DNA from 2 places in the Nocardioides sp. NPDC057577 genome. Region 1 is predicted to be linked to the other one. Evidence: riboswitches for the same ligand, from Rfam matches in the RefSeq annotation. Region 1 holds a riboswitch; the other holds the start of a gene.
What was found. A riboswitch is a leader RNA that binds a small molecule or an ion and turns the genes downstream of it on or off. The one in region 1 is predicted to bind S-adenosylmethionine.

Region 1 (15,077 bases):
GCGGCGTCGACGTGAAGGGCATCGTGCGGGCGGCGTTCTCCAACACCACCGAGGGCACCTCGGGTGGCGCCTCCACGATCACCCAGCAGTACGTCAAGAACTACTACCTGACCTCCGAGTACTCCTACACCCGCAAGCTGAAGGAAGCGGTCATCGCCCTGAAGCTGACCAGGCAGAAGAGCAAGGACCAGATCCTCACCGACTATCTCAACACGATCTACTTCAACCGCGGCGCCTACGGCATCGAGGCGGCCGCGAAGGCCTACTTCGCGAAGCCCACCAAGGACCTCTCGCTGCGGGAGACGGTGGCGCTCGCGGCCATCCTCAACAACCCGGCCGGCTTCGACCCCGCCAGCAGCACCTTCCGGGGTGAGGAGAAGCTGCTCGGCCGCTACCAGTACGTCCTCTCCGGCATGGTCGACCTCGGCTACCTGAAGCAGGCCGAGGCCGACAAGGTGAAGGACGCGCTGCCGAAGTTCCCCGCGAAGACGGTGTCGAGCCGGCTCGGCGGCCAGCGTGGCCATGCGCTGACCATGATCAAGGCCGAGCTGCTCGGCCTCAAGGGCGCCGACGGCAAGCCGATGTTCACCGAGGAGAAGATCGACAGCGGTGGCCTCCGGATCACCGCGACGCTCTCGCCCAAGGTCATGAAGGCATCGGCGACCGCGGCCAAGACCGTGAAGCCGAAGAACCGGAAGGCGTACGTCAAGGGCGACCCCGACCAGAAGAACGCCCTCCACGTGGCGACCGCCTCGGTCGACGTCGGGTCTGGAGCGCTGCTCGGCTTCTACGGTGGCCAGGACTATCTCGACAGCCAGCAGAACTGGGCCGCGACCGGTGGTCACGCCGGGTCGACGATGAAGGCCTTCGCCACCGCCGCGGCGATCGGGAAGGGCTACTCGCTGAACTCGACGTGGGCCGGAGACTCGCCGTTCACCACCTACGCCGGCTCCGAGGTGGTCAACGAGGGTGAGCAGGCCGGGATCGCGGACGGGATGGACTACGGCCAGCACATCACCATGCTCAAGGCGATGGAGCAGTCGGTGAACACGGCCTACATCGACATGACCGAGTCGATGGGTGGCCCCGAGGAGGGCCGCAAGGCGATCTACGACACCGCGGTAGCCGCGGGGGTCGCCCCGGCGAAGGCGAACCCGAAGTTCCCGGGGATCCCCAGCACCACCACCGACTTCGACCACAAGACCGACGACCGGATCGCGCTCGGCCGTGCCAACGTCAGCCCGATCAACATGGCCAACGCCTATGCCACGATCGCCGATGGCGGCTACCGCCACGACGTGCACGTGGTGAAGAAGGTCCGCGACCGCGCCGGCAACGTCCTCTACAGCTGGAACGGCCGCAAGAACGCCCGGCACGCGATCTCCGAGGACGTCGCCGCCGACGTGACCTACGCGATGCAGGGCGTCGTGCAGAGCGGCTCCGGCCAGAAGGCGCAGAGCATCGGCCGGCCGGTGGCCGGCAAGACCGGCACCGGCACGTGCACCAGCGCGCAGCACGTCTGCTCGTCGTGGTTCGTCGGGTTCACCCCGCAGATCGCGACCGCCGTGCGCTACTCGCGTGGCAACGGCGAGGGCAAGCTCGACGGCGGCTGGATGCCGTCCTACTTCGGCGCCGACTATCCCACCGAGACCTGGGCGGCCATCATGGCCGAGGCCATGGAGGGCAAGGAGGTCGAGAACTTCCCCGAACCCGTCTACGTCGACGGCCAGGATCCCGAGTCCGGCCACGAGGAGGAGCTGATCGCTCCGCCCGCTCCGCCTGCTCCACCTGAGGGTGAAGACGGCGAGGAGTGCGACCCGGTCTCGGAGTTCTTCGGCACCTGCGACAACGGGGACGACCACGGCAACCCCTGGGAGGGGCGTCCGTGATCTGAGACGCGTGCCCACCGATCGAGATGGCGAGTTGGTGGGCGCGTCCGGTCTCGGGCAGGATTCTTGGCGAAGGTCACGACTGCCAGCGCGAAGCCCCGGCTTGCTGGCGGGCAACCCTCCCACGCGGTGGGGTGCTCCGGGTGACGACCAGGTCCTCGCCGAGGTGGCGCGGGCAAGCGCGTGCTTCGCCGGGCAACCCTGGGGGAGCCATGACCCCGAAGGGTGCCCCCATGTCCCTGCTTCCGCTCGTCGGCTCGAACACTCAGGTCCCGCTGCTGGACGGAACGACCACGACGTACGCCAACCTCGACGTGGCCGCGTCGGCACCGGCGCTGCAGAGCGTGGCCGACCGGGTGGCCGAGGTCCTGCCCTGGTACGCCTCGGTCCACCGTGGCGCCGGCTACCTGTCCCAGGTCTCGACCGCCCTCTACGAGGAGTCGCGCGCGACCATCGGCGCCTACGTCGGCGCGCGAAATGACGACGTCACCGTCATCACCCGCAACACCACCGACGCGGTGAACCTGCTGGCGGGCTGCGTACCGGGCAGGGTCCTCGTCCTCGACATCGAGCACCACGCCAACCTGCTCCCGTGGCGCCGTGTCGGTGCCGGCGTCACCGTGGTCGCGGGCCGGGATACCCTCGCCGGCACCATCGACGCCCTCGCCGGGGAGCTGGCTCGGGACAGCTTCGCCCTGGTCGCGATCACCGGTGCCTCCAACGTCACCGGCGAGGCGCTCCCGGTCGGCGAGATCGTCACCCTGGCCCACGCCCACGGCGCCCGGGTGCTCGTCGACGGTGCCCAGCTGCTCGCCCACCGTCACTTCTCGCTGGCCGCGACCGGCGCCGACTACGTCGCCTTCTCCGGCCACAAGCTCTACGCGCCCTACGGCGCCGGCGCCCTGGTCGGGCGTCGCGACTGGCTCGACGTCGGCACCCCCTACCTCGCCGGGGGAGGGGCCGTCGAAGACGTCGAGGTGGGGGAGACCACGTGGCAGCCCGCGCCGGCGCGTCACGAGGGCGGCTCGCCCAACGTCATCGGTGCCGCCGCGCTGGCTGCTGCCTGTACGACTCTCGGTGGCCTCCCGGCCGCCGACCTGGACCGCCACGAGGCGTCGCTGAGGGGGCGCCTCGTGGCCGGCCTGTCCGCGCTGGACGGCGTCGACGTCGTCCGCCTGTGGCCCGACTCCGACGAGCCTGTCGGCGTGGTCACGTTCACCGTCGACGGCATCGAGCCCGGCCGGGTCGCGGCCTACCTCTCGGCCGAGCACGGCCTGGGCGTACGCGACGGCCGTTTCTGCGCGCAGCCGCTCCTCAAGCGCCTCGGCCTCACCGCGGGCGCGGTCCGCGCGAGCATCGGCATCGGCACCTCGGTCGCCGACGTGGACCGGCTGGTCGCCGGCGTACGTTCCCTTCTCGCTGGTGACGTCCGGGGCGACTACGTCCTCACCGACGGTGCCTGGACGCTCGCCGAGGACCCCCGCCCCCTTGTCGGGCCGGCCGGCCTCACCCGCCTGGCCGACACCGCCGGCTCCTGCGCCGCTGCCGTCTGACCACCCCCTGCCGAGGCGTCAGCTAGGTCGCGCGAGGCGTCAGTTACGTCGGGCGAGGCGTCGGGTACGTCGGCCGAAGCGTCGGGTAGGTCGGGCGAGGAGTCAGGTACGTCGGCCGAAGCGTCGGGTAGGTCGGGCGAGGAGTCAGGTACGTCGGCCGAAGCGTCGCTTCTGTCGGCCGAATGGGCATGCGGTGACGTCGCGGGCGCCGGGGGGGCCGGCGCCGCCGCGGGGGGGGCGGGCGGGGCCGCCGGGCGGGCCGGCTCGGCCGACGGGAGTGACGGCTCGGCCGACGTGCCTGACGCCTCGGCAGGGGGATGAATCGGGGCTCTCCGGGTGTTCTGGAATTGTGAGTGAACGAGTGCATGGCGAGCGGAAGGTACGCGGCGGCAAGCTGGTCGTCGTCGACGCGACGGTCTCCGCGGACACGATCATCGATGTCGTCCTCTCGGGCGACTTCTTCCTGGAACCCGACGAGGCGCTGGGGTGGCTGACCGCGGCGCTGGAGGGGCAGTCCGTCGACGCGTCCCTCGACCAGCTGACCGCAGAGCTCGACGCCGCGGCTCGTGACGCCGAGCTGGTCGGCTTCGGCACCCGCGACATCGCCCTCACGGTGCTGCGGGCGCTGGGCCGGGCGACGACGTGGGACGACCTCGACCTCGAGATCGTCGAGACCGGACCGCTGTCGCCGACGATGCAGATGGCCCTCGACGAGGTCATCGTCCGCCAGGTGGCCGAGGGCCGCCGTGCCCCCAACCTGAGGTTCTGGGACTGGGCGAGCAGCGCCGTCGTGATCGGCAGCTACCAGTCGCTCTCCAACGAGGTCGACGAAGCCGCCGCCGAGCGGCACGGCATCGAGGTCGTACGCCGCATCTCCGGCGGCGGCGCGATGTTCATCGAACCGGGCAACACGATCACCTACAGCCTCGCCGTGCCCGACACGCTCGTGGCCGGGATGTCCTTCCAGGAGTCGTACGCGTTCCTCGACGAGTGGGTGCTGCGCGGCCTGCGCAGCGTCGGCATCGAGGCCGCCTACGCCGGTCTGAACGACATCGCCTCGCCGGTCGGCAAGATCGCCGGTGCCGCGCAGAAGCGGATCCCGGGCGGCGTCCTGCACCACGTCACGATGGCCTACGACATCGACGCCGACAAGATGCTCGAGGTGCTCCGGATCGGCCGGGAGAAGATGTCCGACAAGGGCACCCGGAGCGCGGCCAAGCGGGTCGACCCGATCCGTTCCCAGACCGGGCTGAGCCGGGACAAGGTCATCGAGGCGCTGCTCGCGGAGTTCGAGCAGAGCTTCGGCGCGGCGTACGTCGGCCTCGACCGGGCCACGATCGACGAGGCCGCGGCGCTGGTCGAGACCAAGCACGGCACCCCGGCCTGGCGGGCGCGGGTGCCGTAGAGCACGCTCAGCGGTCGACGAAGGCCAGCAGGTCGGCGTGCAGGCGATCGCGATCGGTGTCCGGGAGGGCATGGCTGGACCCCTCGTAGACCTTCAGCTCCGCGCCGTCGATCAGCTCGACCGAGCGGCGGCCCCCGACCTCGATCGGCACGATCTGGTCGTCGTCGCCGTGCACGACCAGCGTCGGCACGTCGATCTTGGCCAGGTCGGGCCGGAAGTCGGTGGCGGAGAAGGCCGCGATGCACTCGTAGGCGCCACGGTGCCCCGACGCCATGCCCTGGAGCCAGAAGGCGTCGCGGAACCCCTGCGGGACGTCGCCGTTCCGGTTGTGCCCGAAGAACGGTCCGTCGGCAAGGTCGCGGTAGAGCTGGGCCCGGTTGGCCAGCTCCCCGGCCCGGATCTCGTCGAAGACCTCGACGGGTAGCCCCTCGGGGTTGTCCTCGGTCCGCAGCATGAGCGGCGGGACCGCCGAGACCAGGGCGAGCCCGGCGACGCGGCCGGTGCCGTGCCGGCCGACGTACCGGACGATCTCGCCGCCACCCGTCGAGTGCCCGACGAGGGTGAGGTCGCGCAGGTCGAGCGCATCGATCAGACAGGCGAGGTCGTCGGCGTAGGTGTCCATCTCGTTGCCGGACCAGGTCTGGCTGGAGCGGCCGTGGCCCCGGCGGTCGTGGGCGACGGCTCGGTGGCCGTGCTGGGCGAGGAAGAGCGCGGTGGCCTCCCAGGCGTCGGAGTTGAGCGGCCAGCCGTGGCTGAGCAGCACAGGGCTTCCGCTGACGCCCCAGTCCTTGTAGAAGATCTGGGCGCCGTCGTCGGCGGTGATGTAGGGCATCGGCTTCCTCCCACGGTCGGTTGGGCTCTGTCCTGACGAGCCTCACCCAGCCATCCGTCTCGGCGGACCACGTGGACCGCGTAGTCCCGCGGGACTACGCGTCGTACGTGGTCCGGGCGCATCGCGACTCGATGGACGATCGGAGCATCCCAGCCCAGCAATCCCAGCCCCAGCAACAGAGAGGGAACCTGACATGAGCACCCCGGACACCATCGTCCTGATCCACGGCTTCTGGGTCACACCCCGGTCGTGGGAACACTGGAAGGCCCGGTACGAGGCCAAGGGCTTCACCGTGCACACCCCCGCCTACCCCGGCTTCGAGGTCGAGGTCGAGGCTCTCCGCGACGACCCGACCCCGATCGCCGACCTCACCCTGGAGGCGATCGTCTCCCACCTGGAGGCCTTCCTCGCCACGCTCGACAGCGCACCGATCATCATGGGCCACTCGGCCGGTGGGGCGTTCACGCAGGTCGTGATGGACCACGGCTACGGTGCCGCGGGCGTCGTCCTCAACTCGGCTCCGACCGAGGGCATCCGGGCCACGCCGTGGACCCAGCTGCGCTCGGTCTTCCCGGTGCTCAAGAACCCGGCGAACCATCACCGCGCCGTCGGCTTCGACGCCGAGCAGTGGACGTACGCCTTCACGAACACCTATACCGAGGAGGAGTCGACGGCCTTCTACGAGCGCTACCACATCCCGGCTTCGGGCCGGGTCCTGTTCGACTCCGTGCTGGCGAACTTCCAGCCTGGTCACCAGGGTGCCTGGGTCGACTTCAAGAACGCCGACCGAGCGCCGCTGCTGTTCCTGTCCGGGTCCGAGGACCACATCATGCCGCCGTCGGTGCAGGCCTCGAACGTCAAGCACTACCAGGGTGCCGGAACCGTCACCGAGCACGAGACGTACGAGGGCCGGCCGCATCTGATGGTGGCGGGTCCGGGGTGGGAGGAGATCGCCGACCACGCGCTGGAGTGGGCGCTCTCCCACGCCGGAGAGCGGGGCGCCACCGGATCCAACGCCTCCTGAGGCCGTGCGATGGACCTCACCCTCACTCACGTCGGAGGACCGACGACGCTCCTCGAGGTGGCCGGGTGGAGGATCCTGACCGACCCGACCTTCGACGCCCCCGGCCGGACGTACCGGTTCGGCTGGGGTACGTCCTCACGGAAGACCGCGGGTCCTGCGGTCCTCGCCGCCGAGATCGGCCCCATCGACGCCGTCCTCCTCACCCACGACCATCACGCCGACAACCTCGACGACGCCGGCCGGGCGCTGCTGCCGGGTGCCGGGGTCGTGGCGACCACCGCCTCGGGCGCGGTCAGGCTCACCAGGTCGGGCCTGGGCCGGACGGTCAGAGGTCTGCGGCCATGGCAGACCACGGTGCTGCAGGCGCCGGACCGCCCGACGCTCACGGTGACCGCGACTCCCGCGCGTCACGGTTTCCTCGGCAGCAGACCGATCGTCGGCGACGTCATCGGCTTCTCGCTGACCTGGGAGGGGCAACAGCACGGAGCCGTCTGGGTCTCGGGGGACACGGTGCTCTACGGCGGTCTCGGCGAGGTCGCGAACCGGGTCGACGTCGGAACCGCGATCGTGCACCTCGGGCGCGTCGGATTCCCGGTGACCGGCCCGCTCGCCTACACGATGGGCGGGCGGGACGCGGTCGAGCTGTGCGGGCTGCTCGACCCGGTCACGGTGGTGCCGGTGCACTACGAGGGGTGGTCGCACTTTCGTCAGGGGAAGGACCGGATCCTTGCCGACGTGGCCGATGCTCCGCCCGGGATCGCGGACCGCTTCCGTTGGCCGACACCGGGCGTTCCGCTCCGGCTGCCGGTGTAGACCTGGGCGACCCTAGGCGTTCAGACGGTCGGCCAGCTGCCGGCGAGAGGAGATGGCGAGCTTCTGGAAGACCTTCCGCAGGTGGTAGTCGACGGTGTTCGGGCTGATGAACAGGTTGGCGGCGATCTCGGCGTTGGTACGCCCGGACGCGGCCAGGCGCGCGATCGTGTGCTCCTGGGTGGTGAGCTCCAGCGGCGGGTTCGCCTCGGCGTCCACGACGTCGTCGGCCCGGACGCCGAGAACCTCGAGCTCGGCGAGAACTCGCGGGACGAAGATCTCCGCGCCGCTGTGGCGCAGGTGCTGCAGCGCGAGGCGGAGCTGCTCGGCCGCCTCGCGACGGCGCCGGACGCGACGGAGCCATTCGCCGTAGAGCAGGTACGACCGGCCGAGCTCGGTCTCGGCCAGCGTCTTGTGCAGGGCCGCGACCGAAGCGAGGTAGTGGGTCTCGGCCTCGTCGTCGGGGCTCACCAGGGCGAGCGCGCGCTCGGCGACCCCCTCGCACCACGGCATGCCGTTCACCGCGGCCCGGCTCGCCAGGTCCTGAACCACCCGCTGCGCAATGTCTGGGTGGCCGGAGCGTACGGCTGACTCGACGAAGTCGGCGTACCAGATCGGGGTGACCTGGAGGAACGGGTCCTCGACCAGCGGTCTGTGGCGCTGGTAGGCGTCCTGGTAGCGCCGGTCCGCGAGGTCACGCGCGACCAGCCCCTCGATCCCCGAGGACCGGACCCCGCCGAACCCGATCGCACCGGCGCCGTCGGCCACGGCCGCCACCAGCTCGCGTGGCTCCCCGGTCCAGGCCATCACCGCGACGTTGGGCACGTTCGCCTCCTCGTAGCCCATCGCGCCGCGTACCTCTCGATGCATCTCCACGCAGCGACCCGCCCGGTGCAGGGAGCCGCCGTAGACCTCGGAGAGGGCCATGATCCACAGCAGCGTGTCGAGCACGAGCAGAGCGCCTCGGTCGCGTGCGGCGCGTGCGGCCCGGTCGAGGCCGGCGGCTCGGCTCCCGTCGTCCCACAGGTAGCCACCGAGGCCGGCGATCACGCTGCCGAAGTACATGATCTCGTCATCGGGCAGGGCGAGCACCGCGTCGAACGCCGCGCGCACCTTCGGGTGCGCCGTGTCGTACGGCTCCAGGATCAGGGCGGCCAGTCCGCGCAGCACGACCGACCATCGACCGTCCAGGTCCGCGCCCGCGAGCATCCGCCGGCCCAGCTCGGCCTGTGTCACGCCGGTCATGAGCCGGTCGGCGCTCGAACATCGGTCGAAGGCCCGAAGCAGCGCGTCCTGCTCGCGTACGTCGTCGAGTCCGTGGAAGAGATCGGCGGCCCGCAGGTGGTCGGCCGCACCGCTCATCACCCCGTCCCGCTCGGCGTGCAGCAGCGTCAGCGCGCTGCGGATGATCAGCGCGCGGCCGCGGGTGACCGCGCCGGCCGACTCCTCGTCGAGGTCGTCGACGAGCCGCTGCGAGAGGTGCGTGGCGCCGACGGCCAGGGCCGCCTCGGCGGCGCCGACCTGCCGTGCGGCGCGGGCCTCTCCCGGCGGGCTCAGCTCAGCGGCACGGGCGAGCAGACGCGCACACGAGACCAAGCCGCCGCGGCGGGCGGCCAGGTCCGCGGTCAGGTCCAGCCGGGCGGCGACCTCCTCGTCGGTCCCGACGACGGCCCGGGCCGCGTGCCAGGCCTCCGCCTCGGTCAGGTTCGCCCGGTCGGCCGCGTGCGCGAGGGCACGGTGGACCCGGCGTCGTTCGACGCCCGAGGCCGCGTTGTAGACCGCCGAGCGCACCAGGGGATGGCGGAACCGTACGGTCGGGGCGAGCTGGACGAGCCCGGCGACCTCGGCGCGGTCGGCGTCCTCGAGGGTGAGGCCGAGCTCCGTGCCCGCGGCCGCGAGCAGGTCGATGTTGCCGGTGGAGTCCGCCGCCGCCAGCAGCGCCCAGGTCTGGACCGCCCGGTCGGCCTGGCGAGCCCGGCGTACGTAGTGGGCCTCCAGATGGCGACCGACGGGGACGGGCTCACCGGCCATCCCCAGGTCCGGCAGCTCGTGGACCAGCGACTCGCCGGCGAGGTCGATCAGGGCGAGCGGGTTGCCGCCGGTGGCCTGGGCGATCGCCAGGGCCACCGAGGGCGGGAGGGGTTCCGCCGCCGCACGGTTCAGCAGCCGCACGGCGGCATCGGTGTCCAGGCCGGTCAGCGCGAGCTGGGGCACGCCACCGAGATGCTCGGCCAGGCCGGCCTCGTCGCGCCCGGCGAACATGACCGCGACCCGCTCCACCGCGATCCTGCGGGCCACGAACGCCAGCGCGTCCAGGCTCTCCGGGTCGAGCAGATGGGCGTCGTCGATCGTGCAGACGATGCCGTGCCCGTTGCTCGCGGCGGCCAGCAGCCCGAGGACGCCGAGGCCGACCAGGTAGCGGTCCGGCGGTGGTCCGTCGGCCTCGCCCGAGGCGACGAGCAGGGCGCGGCGCTGCTGCTCCGGGAGCAGCTCGCTCTCGGCGTGCAGCGACGTCACCAGCCGCTGGACCGCGGCGAACGCCATGTCGGACTCGGACTCGTAGCCGTCGAGCCTGACCACCCGGATGCTCGTGCCCGCGGTGGCCGCGGTGAGCAGGGCGGACTTGCCCATGCCCGGTTCGCCGAGCACGGCGATCGAGCCGCCCTTTCCGTTCCGCGTGCGGCTCAGCAGTCTGGCCAGGCGTACCTGCTCCGGGTCTCGGCCGACGAGGGCGGCCTGGTGCTGCTCGGGGGCGCTCTGCACGAGAACGACGGTAGCTACCGGGGAGGGTATGTCGCATGACCCAAATGGAGCAGTCCCGGGTGGTGTGCCGGCTCGGCAGCGTGAATGCGAGAGCCCCTACGACCGGGTCGCAGGGGCTCCGAAGCTTGGACTCCGCTGCTCGGAGCGTTCCTTGGATGAGATGGGGGGGTCCTCATTCACGACCGACATCACGAGCAGCGGAGCGCCGCCAGTTTGGCACGCTCAGATGCGCCGTCGCAATAGGTGAAGGCCCCTCCGGCGGTATTTTCTGTCGGTCGATCTGCAGGGCGGAACTCATGAGGTATCGAAAGTGCTTTTCTAGAGGACTTCGACCCTGTCATCGGTACCGGGCGCGGGAGTATGGCGGGACTGCGAATGACGATGGCGGCGGTGGTCGGCTACCCTGGACACATGCAGATGTCTGTCCTGCTTCTTAGGCAGCCGCGCTGACCCTGAGGGACACACCCCGGTCACGCGGCTACCCCTCCATGTGAGGGGCCTTTTTAGTTCTATGGAGCTTTGTTCCAGAAGCAGTCTTGACGCACGACACTCGACAAGGACGAAAGACCAATGACGCAGGAGCAGGCCGAGCAGGCGACGTACGACGTCACCGAGCTGCAGGACAAGTGGCGCCCCATCTGGGAGAAGCTGGAGCCGTTCAAGGCAGGCCAGCGCGAGGGGGCCGAGAAGCGCTACGCGCTCACGATGTTCCCCTACCCCTCCGGCGACCTGCACATGGGTCACGCCGAGGTGACCGCCCTGCACGACGTCCTCGCCCGCTACTGGTGGCTGAAGGGCTACGACGTCCTGAACCCGATCGGCTGGGACTCCTTCGGCCTGCCCGCCGAGAACGCCGCGATCAAGCGCAACGAGAACCCCGCCGGCTGGACCTACGCCAACATCGAGACCCAGGCGGAGTCGTTCAAGCGCTACGGCATCTCCTTCGACTGGTCGCGCCGTCTGCACACCTCCGACCCGGAGTACTACAGGTGGACGCAGTGGATCTTCCTGAAGCTGTACGAGGCCGGCCTGGCCTACCGCAAGAAGTCCCCGGTCAACTGGTGCCCCAACGACCAGACCGTGCTGGCCAACGAGCAGGTCGTCAACGGCGAGTGCGAGCGCTGCGGCGCGGTGGTCACCAAGCGTGACCTGACGCAGTGGTACTTCCGCACGACCGCTTATGCGGAGGAGCTGTACAACGGCCTGGACCAGCTGCAGGACACCTGGATCGGCAAGGTCGTCAACATGCAGCGCAACTGGATCGGCCGGTCCGAAGGCGCGCACGTCGACTTCGAGATCTCGCTGACCTCTGGTGAGAAGCGGACGGTGACGGTCTTCACCACCCGCCCCGACACGCTCTACGGCGCGACCTTCATGGTCGTCGCCGCCGACGCCGACCTGGCTGCCGAGATCGTCGCGCCCGAGCGTGCCGCCGCGCTGGAGGGCTACCTGGAGGACGTACGCAAGGCCTCCGACATCGACCGGCTGGCGACCGACCGTCCCAAGACCGGTGTCGACCTGGGCGTCACCGCGACCAACCCCGTCAACGGCGAGCAGATCCCGGTGTGGGCGGCCGACTACGTGCTGGCCGACTACGGCACCGGCGCGGTGATGGCGGTTCCGGCCCACGACCAGCGCGACCTGGACTTCGCCAAGGCGTTCTCGCTGCCGGTGCGTCGCGTCGTGGACGTGCCGGGCGCCGACAACCCCGAGGAGACGTACGTCGCGACCGCGGGTGACGGTGCGTACGTCAACTCCCCGGAGCTGGAGGGCGTGGCCGACAAGGCGAGCGGCATCCACAAGATCATCGAGAAGCTGGAGGCCGAGGGCCACGGCAAGGGCACGATCAACTACCGGCTGCGTGACTGGCTGCTGTCGCGGCAGCGCTACTGGGGCGCGCCGATCCCGATCGTGCACTGCCCGGTCGATGGTGAGGTGGCGGTGCCTGACGACCAGCTGCCGGTGCAGCTGCCCGATCTGGCCGGGGCCGACCTGAAGCCGAAGGGCGTCTCGCCGCTGGCGGCGGCCTCCGAGTGGGTCAACGTCTCCTGCCCGAAGTGTGGCGGCCCGGCCACGCGCGACTCGGACACGATGGACACCTTCGTGGACTCGTCGTGGTACTTCCTGCGCTACCTGTCGCCGACGGACGAGACCCAGGCGTTCTCCTCCGAGCTGGCCAGCGAGTGGGGTCCGGTCGACTTCTACCTGGGCGGCGACGAGCATGCCGTGCTGCACCTGATGTATGCCCGCTTCTTCACCAAGGCGCTGCGCGACATCGGCCTGATCGACTGGGACGAGCCGTTCTCGGCCTACCTGTCGCAGGGCAAGGTGATCAACGGCGGCAAGAAGATGTCGAAGTCGCTGGGCAACGGCGTGAACCTGTCGGACGTGCTGGAGGAGTTCGGCGTCGACGCGACCCGGCTGACCCTGGTCTTCGCCTCCCCGCCGGAGGACAACATCGACTGGGCCGACGTCTCGCCGGCGGGTTCGGTGAAGTTCCTGCAGCGGGCCTGGCGCCTGGCCGGGGACGTGACGTCCGCGCCGGGTGTCGATCTGTCTGGTGGGGACGTGGCGCTGCGGCGTACGACCCACAAGACCATCGCCGAGGCCGAGCAGCTGATCGAGTCCTACCGGTTCAACGTGGTCGTGGCCCGCGTGATGGAGCTGGTCAACGCGACCCGGAAGGCGATCGACTCGGGTTGTGGTCCGGCTGATCCTGCCGTACGCGAGGCCGCGGAGACGGTCGCGATCCTGCTCTCGCTGGTCGCGCCCTACACCGCCGAGGAGATGTGGGAGCGCCTGGGGCACGAGCCGACGGTTGCGCGGGTGGCGTGGCCGACGCCTCTGCCCGAGCTGCTCGTGGAGGACGTCGTGACCGCTGTCGTGCAGATCAAGGGCAAGGTGCGTGCGCGCCTGGAGGTCTCGCCCTCGATCTCCGAGGCCGACCTGGAGGCCGCCGCGCTGGCCGACCCGACGATCGCGGCCGCGATCGAGGGTCAGACCGTGCGCAAGGTCATCGTCCGCGCGCCGAAGCTGGTCAACATCGTCGTCTGAGGTCGACCTGGCAACGATCCGGGGTCGGGAGGCGACGCCTGCCGAGCTCTCGGCGCTGGCGCTGACCGGCCTCGGGCACTTCACCTCGATGCACGTCGAGGACGGTGGTGTACGTGGCCTGGACCTGCATCTTGACCGGCTCGAACGGGACTGCCGTGCGGTGTTCGGGGTGGAGCTGGACCGGGCGCAGGTGCTGGCGGAGATCCGTGACGTGTCTGCTGTCGGTCCGGAGTCGTACACGATGCGCGTCACTGTCTATGACCCACAGATCACTCTCGGCAACGTCGGGGCGGTCGAGCCCCGGCCGGTCGCGCTGATCACCACGCGCCCTGCCGGCGCGGGACCGCTGCCGGCACTGCGGGTCATGACCGAGCCGTTCCAGCGTGACGTACCCGGGGTCAAGCACGTCGGCCTCTTCGGCCAGCTTCATCACCGGGTCGCCGCGAAACGCGCCGGGTTCGATGACGTGCTCTTCGTGGACCCGGCCTCGGGGCACGTGAGCGAGGGATGTACGTGGAACGTCGGCTTCGTCACTCATGACGGTGACGTCGTCTGGCCGGAGGCGGCGGTCCTCCCAGGAGTGACGATGGCGCTGCTTGCGGCTCGGGCGCATGCGAGCCGGCCCGTCCTGAGAGGCGACGTGTCGAGGATGCGTGCTGCGTTCGCGACCAACGCGAGCATCGGGGTACGTCCGATCAGTTCCGTTGACGACCATGGTTTCGATGTCCGGGATCCCGTGATCGCCGAGCTGCAAACGGCGTACCGCCGGATTCCTGGTCAACGGCCGTAGTGCCGTTCTTCGCGAGATCGCACATGTGCGGGGTTCTGTCGTCGCAAGGTCGTGCGTGCGCGGTGACTTCCATGCATGTGCGCGATTCTCGCGGGGCGGAATGGCTGGAACGCTTGGTTCTGGCCGAGTAGGGAGGCCCGATAGGCTTCTGACATGGCCCGGGTAGCGATCGTGACCGACTCGACCGCGATGCTTCCATCCGATCTCGGGGATGCCGCGGAGCTGATCACATCGGTGCCGTTGCAGGTGATCGTGGATGGGACGTCGTACGACGACGGGGTGGAGGAGACCTCGCCCGAAGCGCTGCTGACGGCGTTGGCGGCGCACAAGACGGTGACGACCTCTCGGCCCTCGCCGGCACTGCTGGCCGAGGCCTACGCGAAGCTCGCGGCGCAGGGTTTTGAGGAGATCGTCTCGATCCACCTCTCCGCGGAGCTGAGCGCGACGTGCGAGTCCTCGATGCTCGCGGCCCGCGAGGCTCGGGTGCCGGTGGTCACCGTTGACACGCGGCTGGTCGGACCGGGGGTCGGGTTCGCGGTGCTGGCGGCCGCGGAGGTTGCCGGTCGCGGCGGGAGCGCTGCCGAGGCGCGCGAGGCCGCGCTGTCACGGGTTGCCGCGACACGCTCCTACTTCTACGTCGACACGCTCGAGTATCTGCGCCGAGGTGGGCGGATCGGTGCTGCTGCCGCGCTGCTCGGGACGGCGCTGGCGGTCAAACCGCTGCTCACGATCGAGGAGGGGCGGGTCGTGCCGCACGAGCGCGTGCGTACCGCTGAGCGGGCGATCGCGCGGCTGCAGGCGCTCGGGGTCGAGGCCGGTGAGGACGCTGACGGGGTCGAGGTCGTCGTCGCTCATCTGGGCAGCCCGGACCGGGCCGGTGCGATGGCCTCGGGGCTGTGTGACGAGCTGAACGGCAAGGTCAACGGCGACGTACGTGTCGGGGAGCTGGGTGCGGTG
Region 2 (15,077 bases), on a different contig from region 1:
GGCTCACGCCAGAAATCTTACCTACCGCTCCACAGCGGCGAGCCGTTGCTCGAGGCTCTCATAGAGGTAGGGGACGGCGGCCGGGTGCGGCCCGGTCTCGTAGAGCTCGGTGGCGAGCCCCCGGGGAGACTCCCCGGCGTGGTCGGCCGCCCAGGTCCCGCCACCCCCGGTGATCCGCCCGCCGTCGAGGGGAAGCACCGCCTCGGCCGCCAGCGCCACCCAGCGTCCGCCGCCGCCCTCGAGCCAGGCCACCGGCACGGCGTACGCCTCGCCCTCGGTCAGGTCGGCGTCGAGGGTGATCCCGCGGCCGATCTGGTGGGCTCCCTGACGGCTCCACAGGACGGTCGTGACCTCGAGCCGGTCCGTGTCGTCAGGGCCGGCGGTGCCCAGGACGAGGTGGTCGGCGAAGGTCGCCCAGTCACGTACGTCGGTCGCGGGGAACTCCGGAGGCCCGGCCCGTTCCAGGAGGATCCGTCCGCCGAGCACGGCGGCCCAGGCTGCGATCAGGACGACGACGATGGTCCCGCCGATCTTGAGTCGCCGTGACACCGACAGCGTCGGTCCGGTCGTGTTCTCGCCCACGTGACCCCCGTTCACCGCGCCGATGGGCCGATGGGCCGATCCTAATCGGAGTGAGCTCAGTCAGGCAGGGACCAGTCGATCGGGGAACCGCCCTGCTCGACCAGAAGGGCGTTGGCGCGGGAGAACGGCCGGGACCCGAAGAACCCCCGGCGTGCGGAGAGCGGCGACGGGTGGACGGACTTGATCGCGGGCACCCCGTTGAGCCGCGGCTCGAGATTCTGCGCGTGCCTGCCCCACAGGATCGCCACCAGCGGTCCGCCGCGACGGCCGAGAACGTCGATCGCCCGCCCGGTGACGTCTTCCCAGCCCTTCTTCGAGTGTGATGCGGGAGCCCCGGGGCGCACCGTCAGCGAGGTGTTGAGCAGCATCACCCCGCGGTCGGCCCAGGTCGACAGGTCGCCGTGCTCGGGCGTCTTCAGGTCGAGGTCGGTGGTCAGCTCGGCGTAGATGTTCTTCAGCGACGCAGGCAGGGGACGTACGTCCTTCTCGACCGCGAAGCTGAGCCCGATCGGGTGCCCGATCGTCGGGTAGGGGTCCTGGCCGACGATCAGGACGCGTACGTCCCGCAGCGGTCGCCGGAAGGCGTTGAAGATGCGGTCGCCGTCGGGCAGATAGGGACGCCTGGCCGCCAGCTCGTCGCGCAGGAAACGGCCCATCTGCTCGATCTGCGGCTCGGCCGGCGCCAGCGCCTCGGCCCAGTCGGCAGCCATCAGGCCCTTGTCCACGAGTCCGGCGAGTGCGCTCATAAATGATGAGGGTATCGGCTGGGACCGACGGATAAGTTGTCCGTGGCACTCAGGTTGGACTCACCAAGGAGTAGACATGAAGTTCGGTTTCTTCGTCCCGCAGGGATGGCGCTTCGACCTCGTCGGGATCGACCCGGCGGACCAGTGGACGACGATGAAGGACCTGGCGATCCACGCCGACTCCGGCCCCTGGGAGAGCATCTGGGTCTACGACCACTTCCACACCACCCCGGAGCCCTCCGACCAGGCGACCCACGAGGCCTGGTCGCTGATGGCGGGTCTGGGGGCGGTGACGTCGCGGGTTCGCCTCGGGCAGATGTGCTCGTGCATGTCCTACCGCAACCCGGCCTACCTGGCGAAGGTCGCCGCGACCGCCGACCACATCAGCGGTGGCCGGATCGAGATGGGCATCGGCGCCGGCTGGTACGAGCACGAGTGGCGGGCCTACGGCTACGGCTTCCCCGAGGCACGCGACCGGCTCGGCATGCTCCGTGAGGGCGTCCAGATCTTCCAGCAGGCGTGGACGAAGGGCGTCTCGTCGCTGGACGGGAAGTACTACCAGGTCGACGGCGCCATCTGTCAGCCGCTGCCGATCCAGAAGGGGCGCTCCGGCATCCCGCTGTGGATCGCCGGCGGTGGCGAGAAGGTGACCCTGAAGATCGCCGCGCAGTACGCCGACTACACCAACTTCTTCGGCGACCCGGAGGCGTTCAAGGCCAAGTCGGACATCCTCGCGGCGCACTGCGAGACCCTCGGGCGCGACTTCTCCGAGATCACCCGCTCCTCCAACTACAACGTGGTGCTGGGCGAGACCGAGGCCGAGGTCGCCGACAAGCTCGCCGCCTGGAAGGCACGTCTGGTGCCTCACCTCGGTGAGGACAAGGCCGCCGAGATCGTCGCGAACGGCAGTGGCCCGAGCGCGCTCGCCGGCACCCCCGAGCAGGTCGTGGAGCGGCTCAAGACCATGGAGGGGCTCGGGATGACGTACGCCATCGGCTACTTCCCGGACGCCGCCTACGACCGCTCCTCCCTCGAGCTCTTCGAGTCGAAGGTCATCCCCGAGTTCGCCTGAGCGACGCCCTGCGACACCGTCGCGGACGTTTACATCCAGGTGGGCGCCCGGTAGGAAGACGTACATGAAGATGACGACCCTCCTCGGGGGAGCGGCGCTCGCCGCCGGCGTGGTCGCGGTGCGCGACCTGTCCCAGCGCAAGCACGCGATCCTGCGGAACTTCCCGGTGATCGGGCACGCGCGGTACCTGATGGAGAAGATCGGGCCGGAGCTGCGGCAGTACATCGTCGCCGACAACGACGAGGAGAGGCCCTTCAGCCGCGACCAGCGGCGTTGGGTCTACTCCTCGGCCAAGGAGCAGAACAACTACTTCGGCTTCGGCACCGACAACGACATCGAGCACACCCAGGGCCACATCCATATCAAGCACCGTACGTTCGCCGACTCCCTGCCCGACGACCACGACCCGGCCGCCAAGCTCCCGTCGGCGAAGGTGCTCGGAGCGCCGCGCGGGCGAGCCAAGGCGTTCCGGCCGGAGTCGATCGTCAACATCTCGGCGATGTCGTTCGGGTCGCTGTCCGGGCCGGCGATCACGGCGCTCAATCGGGGTGCACTCAAGGCCGGGGCGATGCACAACACCGGCGAGGGCGGCATCTCGCCCTACCACCTGGAAGGCGGCGCCGATCTGGTGATGCAGATCGGCACCGCCTACTTCGGGTGCCGGAACGCCGACGGCACCTTCTCGATCGATCGGCTCAAGGAGCGGGTCGCCAGCGCGCCGGTCAAGGCGATCGAGATCAAGCTCTCGCAAGGCGCCAAGCCCGGCCTCGGTGGACTGCTGCCGGCGGCCAAGGTGACCCCGGAGATCGCCGAGATCCGCGGCATCGAGCTCGGCAAGGACTGTGCCTCGCCGTCTCGGCACTCCGCCTTCCACGACGTCGACTCGATGCTCGACTTCGTTGAGATGATCGCCGCCGAGACCGGGGTGCCGGTCGGCATCAAGTCGGCGGTCGGTGAGATGGAGTTCTGGCAGGAGCTCGCCGGCAAGATGCGGTCGGGGGAGCGGGGCGTCGACTTCATCACCGTCGACGGCAGCGAGGGCGGCACCGGTGCCGCGCCGCTGATCTTCTCCGACGCGGTCGCGATGCCGTACCGGATCGGCTTCTCGCGGGTCTACGGCACGTTCGCCGAGGTCGGTCTGACCGACTCGATCACCTTCATCGGGTCGGCGAAGCTCGGCCTTCCGGAGAACGCCGCCGTCGCCTTCGCGCTCGGCGCCGACATGATCAACGTCGGCCGCGAGGCGATGATGTCGATCGGCTGCATCCAGGCTCAGAAGTGCCACGACGACACCTGTCCGACCGGCGTCGCGACGCAGAGCAAGTGGCTCTCCGGCGGCCTCGACCCAATGGACAAGGGCGATCGCTGTGCCAGTTATCTCAGGACCCTGCGCAGGGAGCTGACGAAGGTCTCCGCCGCGGTCGGTGTCGCCCACCCCGGCCTGATCACGCCGCATGACATCGAGGTCATGAACGGCGACTACGAGTCACGCACTCTCGCCGGCGTCTACGGCTACAAGGACCACTGGGGCGCCCTCGGCCCCGATGTGGCCCGCGAGCTCCTCGCCGTCGTGCAACCGCACCGCACCTTCAACGAGAAGCCGACCACCGCCTGAGGGTCGAGACGTCAGGTACGTCGGCCGAGACGTCACTCGCGTCGGTCGAGACGGCATCCGGTGCCAACTCGACCGACGCCGCTGACGCCTCGGCCGGCGGGGGTGACTTCTCGTCAGGCCTCGGTGGCGTAGCGGGCGCCGATGGACTCGCGGATCATGTCCATCTGGCGCATCAGGCTGAGCGTCTGGCTGTGGGGCACCAGCGGGGACTCCAGGAGGCCCTCGCGCAGGCAGCGCTGCACCTCGACGATCTCGTTGGCGTACGCAGCGCCGATGACGGGCTCGTCACCGACGATCTCGACGGGCTCGTCGCCGTTGGCGGGCTTGAAGACCGCCGAGGACGGGTGGTGGAAGTCGGTCAGCTCGATGCGGCCCTGGTCGGTGGCGATCGAGGCCGCACGGGACGAGTAGGAGGTGACCGAGGAGACCATGGTGGAGAGCTCGTTGCCGGCGTACTTCCCGGTCATCACCAGGTCGAGGTCGAAGGTGGCGCCGTCGGCACCCTCGCCGAGGTTGGCCTGAGCGGTCAGCGCGCGGGCCTCGCCGAAGAGCAGGTGGGCGAAGGTGAGCGGGTAGATGCCCATGTCGAGCAGCGCGCTGGCGCCGAGCGCCGGGTCGAGGAGGCGCTGGTTCTGCTCGGGGTGGGCGACGAAGCCGAGCTCGGCGTGTACGTGCCGGGGGACCCCGAAGCGGCCCGACTTCACGTCGGTGACGAGGCGCCGGATGATCGGGTTGGTCGCCATCCACATGGCCTCCATGAGGAACAGCTTCTTGGAGGTGGCCAGGTCGACCATCGTCTGCGAGTCGGCGGCGTTGAGCGTCAGCGCCTTCTCGCACAGCACGTGCTTGCCGGCGTTGAGCACGAGGGTGGCGTGCTCGAGGTGGTGGGAGTGGGGGGAGGCGATGTAGACGACGTCGACGTCCTCGTCGGCGGCCAGCTCCTCATAGGAGCCGTGCGCGCGGACCGGCCCCTTGGCCTCGTACGCCTTCGCGAACTCCTCCGCAGACTCCTTGCTCCGCGAGCCCACGGCCACGAGTTGGCCGTCGGGGACGAGCATCAGGTCGGTGGCGAGGGAGTGGGCGATCCGGCCGGTGCCGAGAATTCCCCACCTGATCGGGTCAGAGTTGGTGGTCACGGCTCGACTCTAGCCACCAGGCAGCCCTCAGTGGGCGTTGGGCGGAAGCACGTTCTTGGTGTGACTGCCCTCCACGGCGGCGAGCTCTTCGAGGAAGGTGTCGGCCCAGTGGCGTACGTCCCGGGCGGCGACCTGCTTGCGCATCGCCTTCATCCGGCGGGTGAGCTCCTTCGGCTCGGCCTGGTAGGCCTCGAGCAGCGCGGCCTTCATCCCATTGATGTCGTAGGGGTTGACGAGCCAGGCCTGGCGCAGCTCCTCGGCCGCGCCGGCGAACTCGGAGAGCACGAGGGCGCCGTCGTCCTCGTAGCGGCAGGCGACGTACTCCTTCGCGACCAGGTTCATGCCGTCGCGGTAGGGGGTGACGACCATGATGTCGGCGGCGCGGTAGAGCGCGGCCATCTCCGCCCGGGGGAGGCTCGTGTGGAGGTAGGAGATCGCGGGTCGGCCGATGCGGCCGAGGTCGCCGTTGAGGCGGCCGACGAGGCGGTCGATGTCGTCGCGGAGCTTGCGGTACTGCTCGACGCGCTCGCGAGAGGGCACCGCCACCTGGACGAAGATCGCGTCCTCGACGTCGAGCTCGGTGTCGCGGATCATCTCGCCGTAGGCGCGCAGCCTGGCGTAGATGCCCTTGGTGTAGTCGAGCCGGTCGACGCCGAGCAGGATCTTCTTCGGGTCGCCGAGCTGCTGGCGGATCTCCTTGGCGCGCTGGTTGATGGCCTCGTCGTGGGCCATCTCGTCGAAGCCGAGGAAGTCGATCGAGATCGGGAAGGCGGCCGCGTGCACGGTGCGCCCGTCGGGGAGATAGACCAGGTCGCGATGGGTCTTGTGGCCGACGCGCTGACGCACCAGGCGGACGAAGTTCTGGGCCGCCTGCGGGAGCTGGAAGCCGACGAGGTCGGCGCCGAGGAGACCCTCGAGGAGCTGGCGGCGCCAGGGGACCTGCTGGAAGAGCTCGGCTGGAGGGAACGGGATGTGCAGGTAGAAGCCGATGCGCAGGTCGGGGCGGAGCTCGCGCAGCATCTGCGGGACCAGCTGGAGCTGGTAGTCCTGGACCCAGACGGTCGCGCCCTTCGCGGCGACCTCGGCGCACTTCTCGGCGAACCTGCGGTTGACGCGCTGGTAGCCGTCCCACCACTCGCGGTGGAACTCCGGCTTGGCCACGACGTCGTGGTAGAGCGGCCACAGGGTGCCGTTGGAGAAGCCCTCGTAGTGCTCCCGGATGTCCTCGGCGGTCATTGTCATCGGCAACAGGTGGAGCCCGTCGTCCTCGAACGGCTCGAGGTCCTCGTCGGTGCCGCCGGGCCAGCCGATCCAGACGCCGTCGTTGGCGCGCAGGACGGGTTCGAGGGCGCTGACCAGGCCTCCTGGGGAGCGTCGCCACGCTTTCGTGCCGTCCGGCATCTCCACTCGATCGACGGGAAGCCGGTTGGCCACGATTACCAGGTCAGCCTGCACATCTCCGACTCTAATGGACCGGGGCCAGGTTCGGCGCCGTGTCGTTCCACCCGTGACTTTCGGCTCCGGTCGGAATACCTGTCGAGTAACACGCCGACAGGGTGAACCACAGCGGTGTAGTTCGGCGCGTTAGGGTGTGGTCAGATGCAGACGACACCGGGGGACGAGGAATGAGCGCTGTCAACGTGCAGGTCACAGGCCCAGGCGAGGACCCCGCGAGCCTCAGTGAACGTGACAAGCAGATCCTCGACTTCGAGCGTCAGTGGTGGAAGTACGCCGGAGCCAAGGAAGCCGCCGTGCGCGAGGCGTTCAACATGTCCGCCACCCGTTACTACCAGGTGCTCAACGCTCTCATCGACAAGCCGGAGGCCCTCGAGGCCGACCCCCTGCTGGTACGCCGCCTGCGACGGCTCCGCGCGGCCCGGCAGCGTCAGCGCTCGGCGAGACGGCTCGGTTTCGAGGTCTGAATGACCGGCTGCGTACGTCCTTCGAAGGGTGAGCGTGGCGTCGCGCTTCCCACACCCGTCATCGCGCTGAGCGTGGTTGCCGTCGTCGCCGCGGTGGTCGTCTTCTGGATCACCGGGGGTTCTGACGACGGGGGCGAGAAGATCGCCCAGGCAGGGGGCACTCCGTCTCCCTCGGCGTCGGCGAAGCCGAAGCCGGCCAAGACCGAGGAGAAGAAGCCGGCCAAGGCCGAGCCCTCGCCCGTCGATCGTGCCAAGGTCAGCGTCGAGGTCTACAACCAGTCCAACATCGGTGGCCTTGCCAGCGACGTCGCGGCTAAGGCGACGACGGTCGGCTGGAACGTCGTCGGCGAGGACAACTGGATGGGCTCGGTTCCGGAGAACACCGTCTACTACCCGGGCGAGATGAAGCGCGAGGGCCAGCAGCTCGCCGATGACCTCGGCATCAAACGCACCCATGTGTCGGTCGAAGGCTCGATGAAGGGCGACCGGTTGACGGTCGTCCTGACCGGTGCTCTCTGAGGCTTTCCGGCCGTTCTCGATGGTGTGTGATCTGCCACACGGCAGTGCTCGCCCGGTCGGCTCGTAGGTCGTTGCCGTGTCACAGTTGAGCCATGGCCGAACTCCAGCCTGACGGCACCGCAGGAGAGCAGAAGTACGCCGCGATCGCGGCTGCTGCCGCCGAGACTCTCGTCGGTCTCGACTTCGACGGGACGCTCTCCCCGATCGTGGAGGACCCGGCTTCGGCTCGGATCCATCCGGACGCGGCGGAGGTCCTGATCGCGCTCGCGTCCCGGGTCAAGGCGCTGGCCATCGTCACCGGCCGACCCGCCGGACAGGTCGTCGAGCTGGGCGGGCTGGACGCGATCGCCGACGCGCTGGGGGAGCTGGGCAAGGAGCTGTACGTGTTCGGTCAGTACGGCAACGAGCGCTGGAGCGGCTCGGACCGGATCGTCATCGGTCCGCCGCCGCCCGAGGGGCTGGCCGCGTTCGAGGCGGCGCTGCCCGCGGTGCTCTCCGCGCACGGTGCGCAGGACGCCTATATCGAGGAGAAGGGTCTCGCCGTCGGGGTGCACACCCGCCGGTTCCCTGACCCCGACGGCCTCGCCGCGCGTCTGCTCCCGCCGCTGACCGAGCTGGCCGGCGAGCACGGGCTCGTCATCGAGCCCGGCAAGCAGGTCATCGAGGTGCGTGCTCCTGGCATGCACAAGGGTCACGCGATCTCCACCTTGGTGGAGGAGGTCTCGCCCGGCGCGATCCTGTTCGGTGGCGACGACCTGGGGGACGTCGAGGCGTTCGAGGCGGTGCGTGCCTGGGGAAAGGCGACCGGGTCGCCGACGGTGCTCGTCTACTCCCACGCTGGACCCGACCGGGGTCCGCTCGCCGGGCTGGCCGATGTCGAGGTGGCGGGTCCGGACGGTGTGCTGGAGCTTCTGCGTGAGCTGACCGCCGAGGCGCGCCAGGGGTAGCGCGGCGTCCGCTGACAGCGAACACGATAACCGGAGGGAACATCCGGTTGTCCCCGGGAGTTGAGCCGGTATCACTCAACTTTCTAGGAGGGTCCGCAATGGACAAGCTTCCTGTGCTGTTCGTCTCGGATGCCGTGGTCCTGCCGGGGATGGTCGTGCCGATCGAGCTCGACGAGGCCGCGCAGGCTGCGATCGACGCCGCCCGGGCCGGCTCGGAGAGCCGGCTGCTGGTCGCGCCGCGGCTGGGGGACCGGTATGCGACGTACGGTGCTGTCGCCACGATCGAGCGTGTCGGCCGGTTCCGGGGCGGTGAGCCCGCGGCGGTGCTGAGGGCTGTCGGCCGAGCGAAGATCGGCTCCGGCGTGACCGGACCCGGTGCTGCGCTGTGGGTCGAGGTCGAGGCGGCCGAGGAGACCACGACGGAGCACGCTAAGGAGCTGGCCGAGGAGTACAAGCGGCTGGTCGTCGCCGTGCTGCAGCGTCGTGAGGCCTGGCCGGTCATCGACCAGGTCAACCGCCTCACCGAGCCGTCCGAGATCGCCGACACCGCCGGCTACGCGCCCTACCTCGACGACGAGGCCAAGCGCGAGCTGCTGGAGACGCCGTCGGTCGAGGAGCGGCTCGAGAAGGTGATCGCCTGGGCCAAGGACAACATCGCGGAGTCCGAGGTCAGCGACAAGATCGCCGAGGACGTACGCGAGGGCATGGAGAAGACGCAGCGGGAGTTCCTGCTGCGCCAGCAGCTCGCCGCGATCCGCAAGGAGCTCGGCGAGGGCGAGCCCGAGGGGTCCGACGACTACCGGGCCCGGGTCGAGGCAGCCGACCTGCCCGAGGCCGTACGCGAGGCCGCGCTGCGCGAGGTCGACAAGCTCGAGCGTGGTTCGGAGCAGAACCCCGAGACCGCCTGGATCCGCACCTGGCTGGACACCGTGCTGGAGCTGCCCTGGGGCGTGACCACGGAGGACTCCACCGACGTGGTCGCTGCTCGCGAGGTGCTCGACGCCGACCACCACGGCCTCGACGAGGTCAAGGACCGGATCGTGGAGTACCTGGCGGTCAGGACACGTCGCGCCGAGCGTGGGCTGCAGGTCATCGGCGGCCGAGGCTCGGGCGCCGTGGTGCTCCTCGCCGGCCCGCCTGGAGTCGGCAAGACCTCGCTCGGTGAGTCGGTCGCCCGCTCGCTCGGACGGAAGTTCGTCCGGGTCGCGCTGGGCGGTGTCCGTGACGAGGCCGAGATCCGCGGTCACCGGCGCACCTACGTCGGCGCGCTCCCGGGGCGGATCGTGCGGGCCATCAAGGAGGCCGGCTCGATGAACCCGGTCGTGCTCCTCGACGAGGTCGACAAGGTCGGCTCCGACTACCGGGGCGATCCTGCTGCGGCGCTGCTGGAGGTGCTCGACCCGGCGCAGAACCACACCTTCCGCGACCACTACCTCGAGCTCGACCTGGACCTCTCCGACGTCCTGTTCATCGCGACGGCCAACGTCGTGGAGCAGATCCCGAGCGCCCTGCTGGACCGGATGGAGCTGGTCACCATCGACGGCTACACCGAGGACGACAAGGTAGCCATCGCCCGCGACTTCCTGCTGCCCCGGCAGCTCGAGCGGGCCGCGGTCACCGCGGACGAGGTGAGCGTCGCCGACGACGCGCTGCGTGAGCTGGCTGCCAACTACACCCGCGAGGCGGGCGTACGCCAGCTCGAGCGGCTCCTCGCCAAGGCGCTGCGCAAGGCGGCGACACGTTTGGCCACCGGGGCCGAGCATGTCGAGGTCGACCTGGACAACCTCAAGGACCTCGTCGGACGGCCGCGGTTCACGCCGGAGTCGGCGGAGCGTACGTCGGTCCCGGGGGTCGCCACCGGGCTGGCCGTGACCGGCCTGGGTGGGGACGTGCTCTTCATCGAGGCGTCCGCTGCCGACGGGCAGACCGGCCTGAACATCACCGGCCAGCTCGGTGAGGTGATGAAGGAGTCCGCGCAGATCGCGCTCTCCTTCGTCCGCTCGCACGCGGCCGAGCTGGGGGTGGACCCGGCGGTGCTGGACCGCTCGCTCCACGTCCACGTGCCCGCGGGCGCGGTGCCCAAGGACGGCCCGAGCGCCGGGATCACCATGGTCACCGCGCTCACCTCGCTCGCGACCGGACGCCCGGTGCGCAGCGAGGTCGGCATGACCGGTGAGGTCTCGCTCTCCGGCCGGGTGCTGCCCATCGGCGGCCTCAAGCAGAAGCTGCTCGCCGCCCAGCGGGCCGGCCTGACCGAGGTATTCGTGCCGCAGCGCAACGAGCCCGATCTGGACGAGGTGCCCGACGAGGTGAAGCAGGCGCTGAAGATCAACCTGGTGAGTGATGTCAGGGATGTCGTACGCGGCGCCCTCGCCCCTGCGGCCGGGGGTGCCAGCACTGCCAGCTCGGTTGCCGCTGCCTGACCGGATCGTTCCGGATGCTGCCCGCTTGATGCCTCGTGCATCGAGCGGGCAGCTCGCACACTGGAGGCATGAGCAACCGAGCCCTTCTCGTCATCGACATCCAGGAATCCTTTCGTCAGCAGGAGTTGTGGGACCGGACCCTCCATCCCGACATCGCCGAGCGCGCAGACCGGCTGGTGAGCCTCGCGCGTGCCGCCGGAGACCTGGTCGTCTGGGTGCTGCACACCGAGCCCGGCAGCGGTGGTGCCTTCGACCCGGCCTCGGGCCATGTGCGCTACCTGGAAGGGCTGAGCGGCCCGCAGTCGGGTGACGTCGAGGTGCGCAAGACCTCGCACAACGCATTCACCACGACCAACCTGCAGCAGGTGCTGACCGAGCACGGGATCACCGAGCTCGTGGTCTGCGGGATCCGTGCCGAGCAGTGTGTCGAGACCAACGCCCGGATCGGCTCCGACCTCGGCTACCGGGTCACCTATGTCGCCGACGCCGTGACCACCGAGCCGCTGGGCGGCTTGTCCGCGGAGGAGGTCGTGGAGCGTACGAAACTCGTGCTCAGCGGCCGTTTCGCCGAGATCGTGACCATCGCCGATCTGGAGGCTGTGGCAGCATCTGCGGCGTGAGCGAGCGCCAGCGAGCGATCAATGTGATCATCATGCCGTCACATCCGTATCCTTTCTTCTCCTCAACGGGTGTGGCGGCATGAGCAAGGTCGTGTTCGTGCTGCTGCCCGGCGTACATCTGCTCGACCTGGCCGGGCCGGCACAGGCGTTCCACACCGCTGGCAACCTGGGGCACCCCTACGACCTCGTCTACGTCGCGGGCGCCGAGCCGGGGGAGGTGGTCTCGGCCCAGGGGCTGCCGCTGTCGGTCACCGCGGAGTGGCCCGATCCCGACCCGGGCGACCTGCTCCTCGTGCCGGGGTGGCGGGCGGCGTACGACCTCGTCGCCGGCCCTCGGCTCTCCCGGGAGACAGCCGAGCGGCTGCGTGCCCATCATGCGGCCGGGGGCGAGGTGGCGAGCGTCTGCGCCGGGGCCGATGCCCTCGGCCAGGCGGGTCTCCTCGACGGCCGTCTCTGCACCACCCATCACGACCTCCAGGACGCGCTGTCCCGGCGTTATCCGAAGGCCCGGGTGGTGCGCGACGTGCTCTTCACCAGCGATGACCGGATCGTGACGTCGGCAGGCATCGCCAGCGGCATCGACCTGAGCCTGCACCTGCTCGCGATGCGCCACGGACCGGCGCTGGCGGCTCGTGTCGCGCGAGACATGGTCGTCTACGCACGGCGCAACGGCGACCAGCCGCAGGAGAGCGTCCTGCTGCGCCACCGGAACCATCTCGACGACACCGTCCACCACGTGCAGGACGTGATCGACGGCCGGTTCGCCGAGGCGCTCCCGCTCGCCGCCCTTGCCGAGGGCGCGGGGGTGAGCGAGCGCACCCTGACCCGCGCCTTCGTGAGCGCGACCGGTCTCACCCCGCTCCGCTACCAGCAGGCGCTTCGGCGTGAGCGGGCCGACCATCTGCTGGCCGCGGGCACCACCATGGAGTCGGCCGCCCGAGCGGTGGGCTTCGACGACGCCCGGATGCTGCGCCGCCTCCGCGCCCGCTGACCGCCGTCCAGATAGCGGACATGTGGTCCGCGGAGTGGAACCCGGATGTGTTTGGTGCCGGATACCTGCCGTACGATCGCTACTGCTCATCGAGAGGGACTGAGGGAACGGCCCAGTGAAGTCCCGGCAACCGACCGCGAGCCTCCTCCCATGCCAGGGCGGGTAGCGGAGCAGGTGCTAATTCCGGCCCGGCGCGAGAGACGTGATCGGGGAAGATGAGGAGGAGGTTTCTCATGAGCGCTGCAACCGAGGAGAAGAACGGTCTGCGCGAGGGCGCGTTCGGGAACGCATCGGCACTCTCGTGCCGAGAGTGCGGCAACCAGGTCGAGCTCGGACCGCATTACGCCTGTCCGGAGTGTTTCGGGCCACTGGAGGTGGCCTATGACTTCCCGGCCGTGACCCGTGAGGAGATCGAGGCCGGACCCCGCAACATCTGGCGCTACAAGGCGCTGCTGCCGGTGCCCGACGACATCGAGCAGAGCCCCAACACCGAGCCCGGCTTCACCCGGCTCCTGGACGCGAAGAACCTCGCCAAGGAGCTCGGCATCGAGAAGATCTGGGTGAAGGACGACTCGACCAACCCGACCAACTCCTTCAAGGACCGCGTGGTCGCCTGTGCGCTGAGCGCCGCCCGTGAGCTCGACGCCAAGGTCTTCGCCTGCCCGAGCACCGGCAACCTGGCCAACGCGGTGGCGGCGGCGGGGGCGCGGGCCGGCATCCCGACCGCGGTCTTCATCCCGAGCAACCTCGAGCAGCCCAAGCAGGTCAACTCCGCGATCTTCACCGACAACCTGATCGCCGTCGACGGCAACTACGACGACGTCAACAAGCTCGCCCAGGAGATCGCGGCGGAGGAGGACGGCTGGGCGTTCGTGAACGTCAACGTACGTCCCTTCTACGCCGAGGGCTCCAAGACGCTCGGCTTCGAGATCGCCGAGCAGCTCGGCTGGCGCCTGCCCGACCAGATCGTCATCCCGGTGGCCTCCGGATCCCAGCTGACCAAGGTCGACAAGGCCTTCAAGGAGCTGATCAAGCTCGGTCTGGTCGAGGAGAAGCCCTACCGGATCTTCGGCGCCCAGGCGACCGGCTGCAACCCGGTCGCGACCGCGTTCAAGGCCGGCGTCGACGCCATCCGCCCGGTCAAGCCCGACACGATCGCCAAGTCGCTGGCCATCGGCAACCCCGCCGACGGCATCTACGTCCTCGACGCCACCCGCTCCTCCGGTGGCGCCGTCGAGGAGGTCACCGACGACGAGATCCGCGCCGCGATCGTGCTCCTGGCCCGCACCGAGGGCATCTTCACCGAGACCGCCGGCGGCACCACGCTCGCGGTCACCAAGAAGCTCGTCGAGACCGGCGCTCTGGACCCGAGCCTGGAGACGGTGATCATCAACACCGGCCACGGCCTCAAGACGCTCGACGCGATCAGCGGCATCGTCGGCCCCCGCGCCACCATCGCCCCCAACTACGACTCCTTCGAGGAAGCCGGGCTCTCGCAGGCGTAGGGCTTGTCCCTTCGCGTTCACATCCGTGCGCTACAGATAAGAAATGTGAGCAGCGCGAAGACGAGTGAAGAGGCCAGGTGGCTCGGTGTGGTCGCCGCGACCGCCGGAGTCGCCGGCGCGATCGGCGTGGTGGGGGCGGCGGCCGGTGCCGGGTTCGTGACGTTGCTGAAGAGACAGGCGGCGCATGCACGCGACGTGATCGGCAAGCCGCTCGGCGAGGAGGCGATCTACGCCGACAAGGTCTACAAGAAGACCTACGGCGGTACGCCGGTGGAGCTCCTCGTCCTCGGCGACTCGATCGCCGCCGGGCTGGGTGCGGAGACCCGCGGCGGCACGCTCGGCGCACGGCTGGCCAAGGGTACGGCGAAGGTCCTGCAGAGGCCGGTGCGGCTGCGTACGGCCGCGGTGGTCGGGGCCGAGACCTCGATGGTTCCCGCTCAGCTCGAGTCCCTTCCGGAGAGCTACCGACCCGACGTCGCCGTGGTCATCGTCGGCGGCAACGACGTCACCCACCGGGTCCCGCAGAAGGACTCCACCCGGGTGCTGGGGGAGATCATCGACGCGCTGCGGGAGCGTGGCGCCGAGGTAGTGGTCGGGACCTGCCCCGACGTCGGTGCAGTCCGACCGCTGCCGCAGCCGCTGCGCTCGCTCGGACGCAGGATCGCCAAGCAGCTGGCCGAGGGGCAGCGGGAGACCGCGCTGGCCAAGGGCGCCCACGTCGTCTCGCTCTCCGAGGTCGTCGGCCCGTTCTTCATCACGAACCCCGACGAGATGTTCGCCATCGACCACTTCCACCCCAGCGCCATGGGCTACAAGCGCACCGCGAAGGCGATGCTGCCCTCCGTCCTCGCCGCGCTGGGGCAGGTCGAGCGGGTCCCGTTCGGCCACCACCTGCCCGAGCTCCCGCCCGAGTCGGCGCATCCTGACACGGATCCCGGTCGAGTCGGCTCGTCATAACGCGCCGACTCGGCGCGGGGTTCGGTCAGAACGCGCCGACTG

Region 2: it holds a riboswitch for S-adenosylmethionine, as region 1 does, so the genes downstream of both, thrC (threonine synthase) here and ACFU7D_RS03150 (aminotransferase class V-fold PLP-dependent enzyme) in region 1, are expected to answer to the same signal.

The regions. Positions count from the first base shown of each region.
Region 1 covers NZ_JBHVGB010000008.1:55,092-70,168, reverse strand. The annotation lists gene ACFU7D_RS03155 (transglycosylase domain-containing protein) at 1-1,889, shown strand, start outside; SAM riboswitch class IV at 1,964-2,077, shown strand; gene ACFU7D_RS03150 (aminotransferase class V-fold PLP-dependent enzyme) at 2,123-3,442, shown strand; gene ACFU7D_RS03145 (biotin/lipoate A/B protein ligase family protein) at 3,792-4,847, shown strand; gene ACFU7D_RS03140 (alpha/beta fold hydrolase) at 4,855-5,679, opposite strand; gene ACFU7D_RS03135 (alpha/beta hydrolase) at 5,873-6,703, shown strand; gene ACFU7D_RS03130 (MBL fold metallo-hydrolase) at 6,713-7,516, shown strand; gene ACFU7D_RS03125 (AAA family ATPase) at 7,529-10,276, opposite strand; gene leuS (leucine--tRNA ligase) at 10,847-13,330, shown strand; gene ACFU7D_RS03115 (aminotransferase class IV) at 13,338-14,120, shown strand; gene ACFU7D_RS03110 (DegV family protein) at 14,274-15,077, shown strand, end outside.
Region 2 covers NZ_JBHVGB010000016.1:26,144-41,220, reverse strand. The annotation lists gene ACFU7D_RS05545 (rhomboid family intramembrane serine protease) at 1-7, opposite strand, end outside; gene ACFU7D_RS05540 (hypothetical protein) at 22-582, opposite strand; gene ACFU7D_RS05535 (uracil-DNA glycosylase) at 639-1,328, opposite strand; gene ACFU7D_RS05530 (LLM class F420-dependent oxidoreductase) at 1,405-2,400, shown strand; gene ACFU7D_RS05525 (FMN-binding glutamate synthase family protein) at 2,465-4,015, shown strand; gene ACFU7D_RS05520 (Gfo/Idh/MocA family protein) at 4,129-5,151, opposite strand; gene ACFU7D_RS05515 (trehalose-6-phosphate synthase) at 5,179-6,606, opposite strand; gene ACFU7D_RS05510 (DUF3263 domain-containing protein) at 6,777-7,073, shown strand; gene ACFU7D_RS05505 (LytR C-terminal domain-containing protein) at 7,074-7,592, shown strand; gene otsB (trehalose-phosphatase) at 7,685-8,539, shown strand; gene lon (endopeptidase La) at 8,638-10,962, shown strand; gene ACFU7D_RS05490 (isochorismatase family protein) at 11,031-11,582, shown strand; gene ACFU7D_RS05485 (GlxA family transcriptional regulator) at 11,662-12,573, shown strand; SAM riboswitch class I at 12,657-12,795, shown strand; gene thrC (threonine synthase) at 12,807-14,078, shown strand; gene ACFU7D_RS05475 (SGNH/GDSL hydrolase family protein) at 14,124-15,035, shown strand.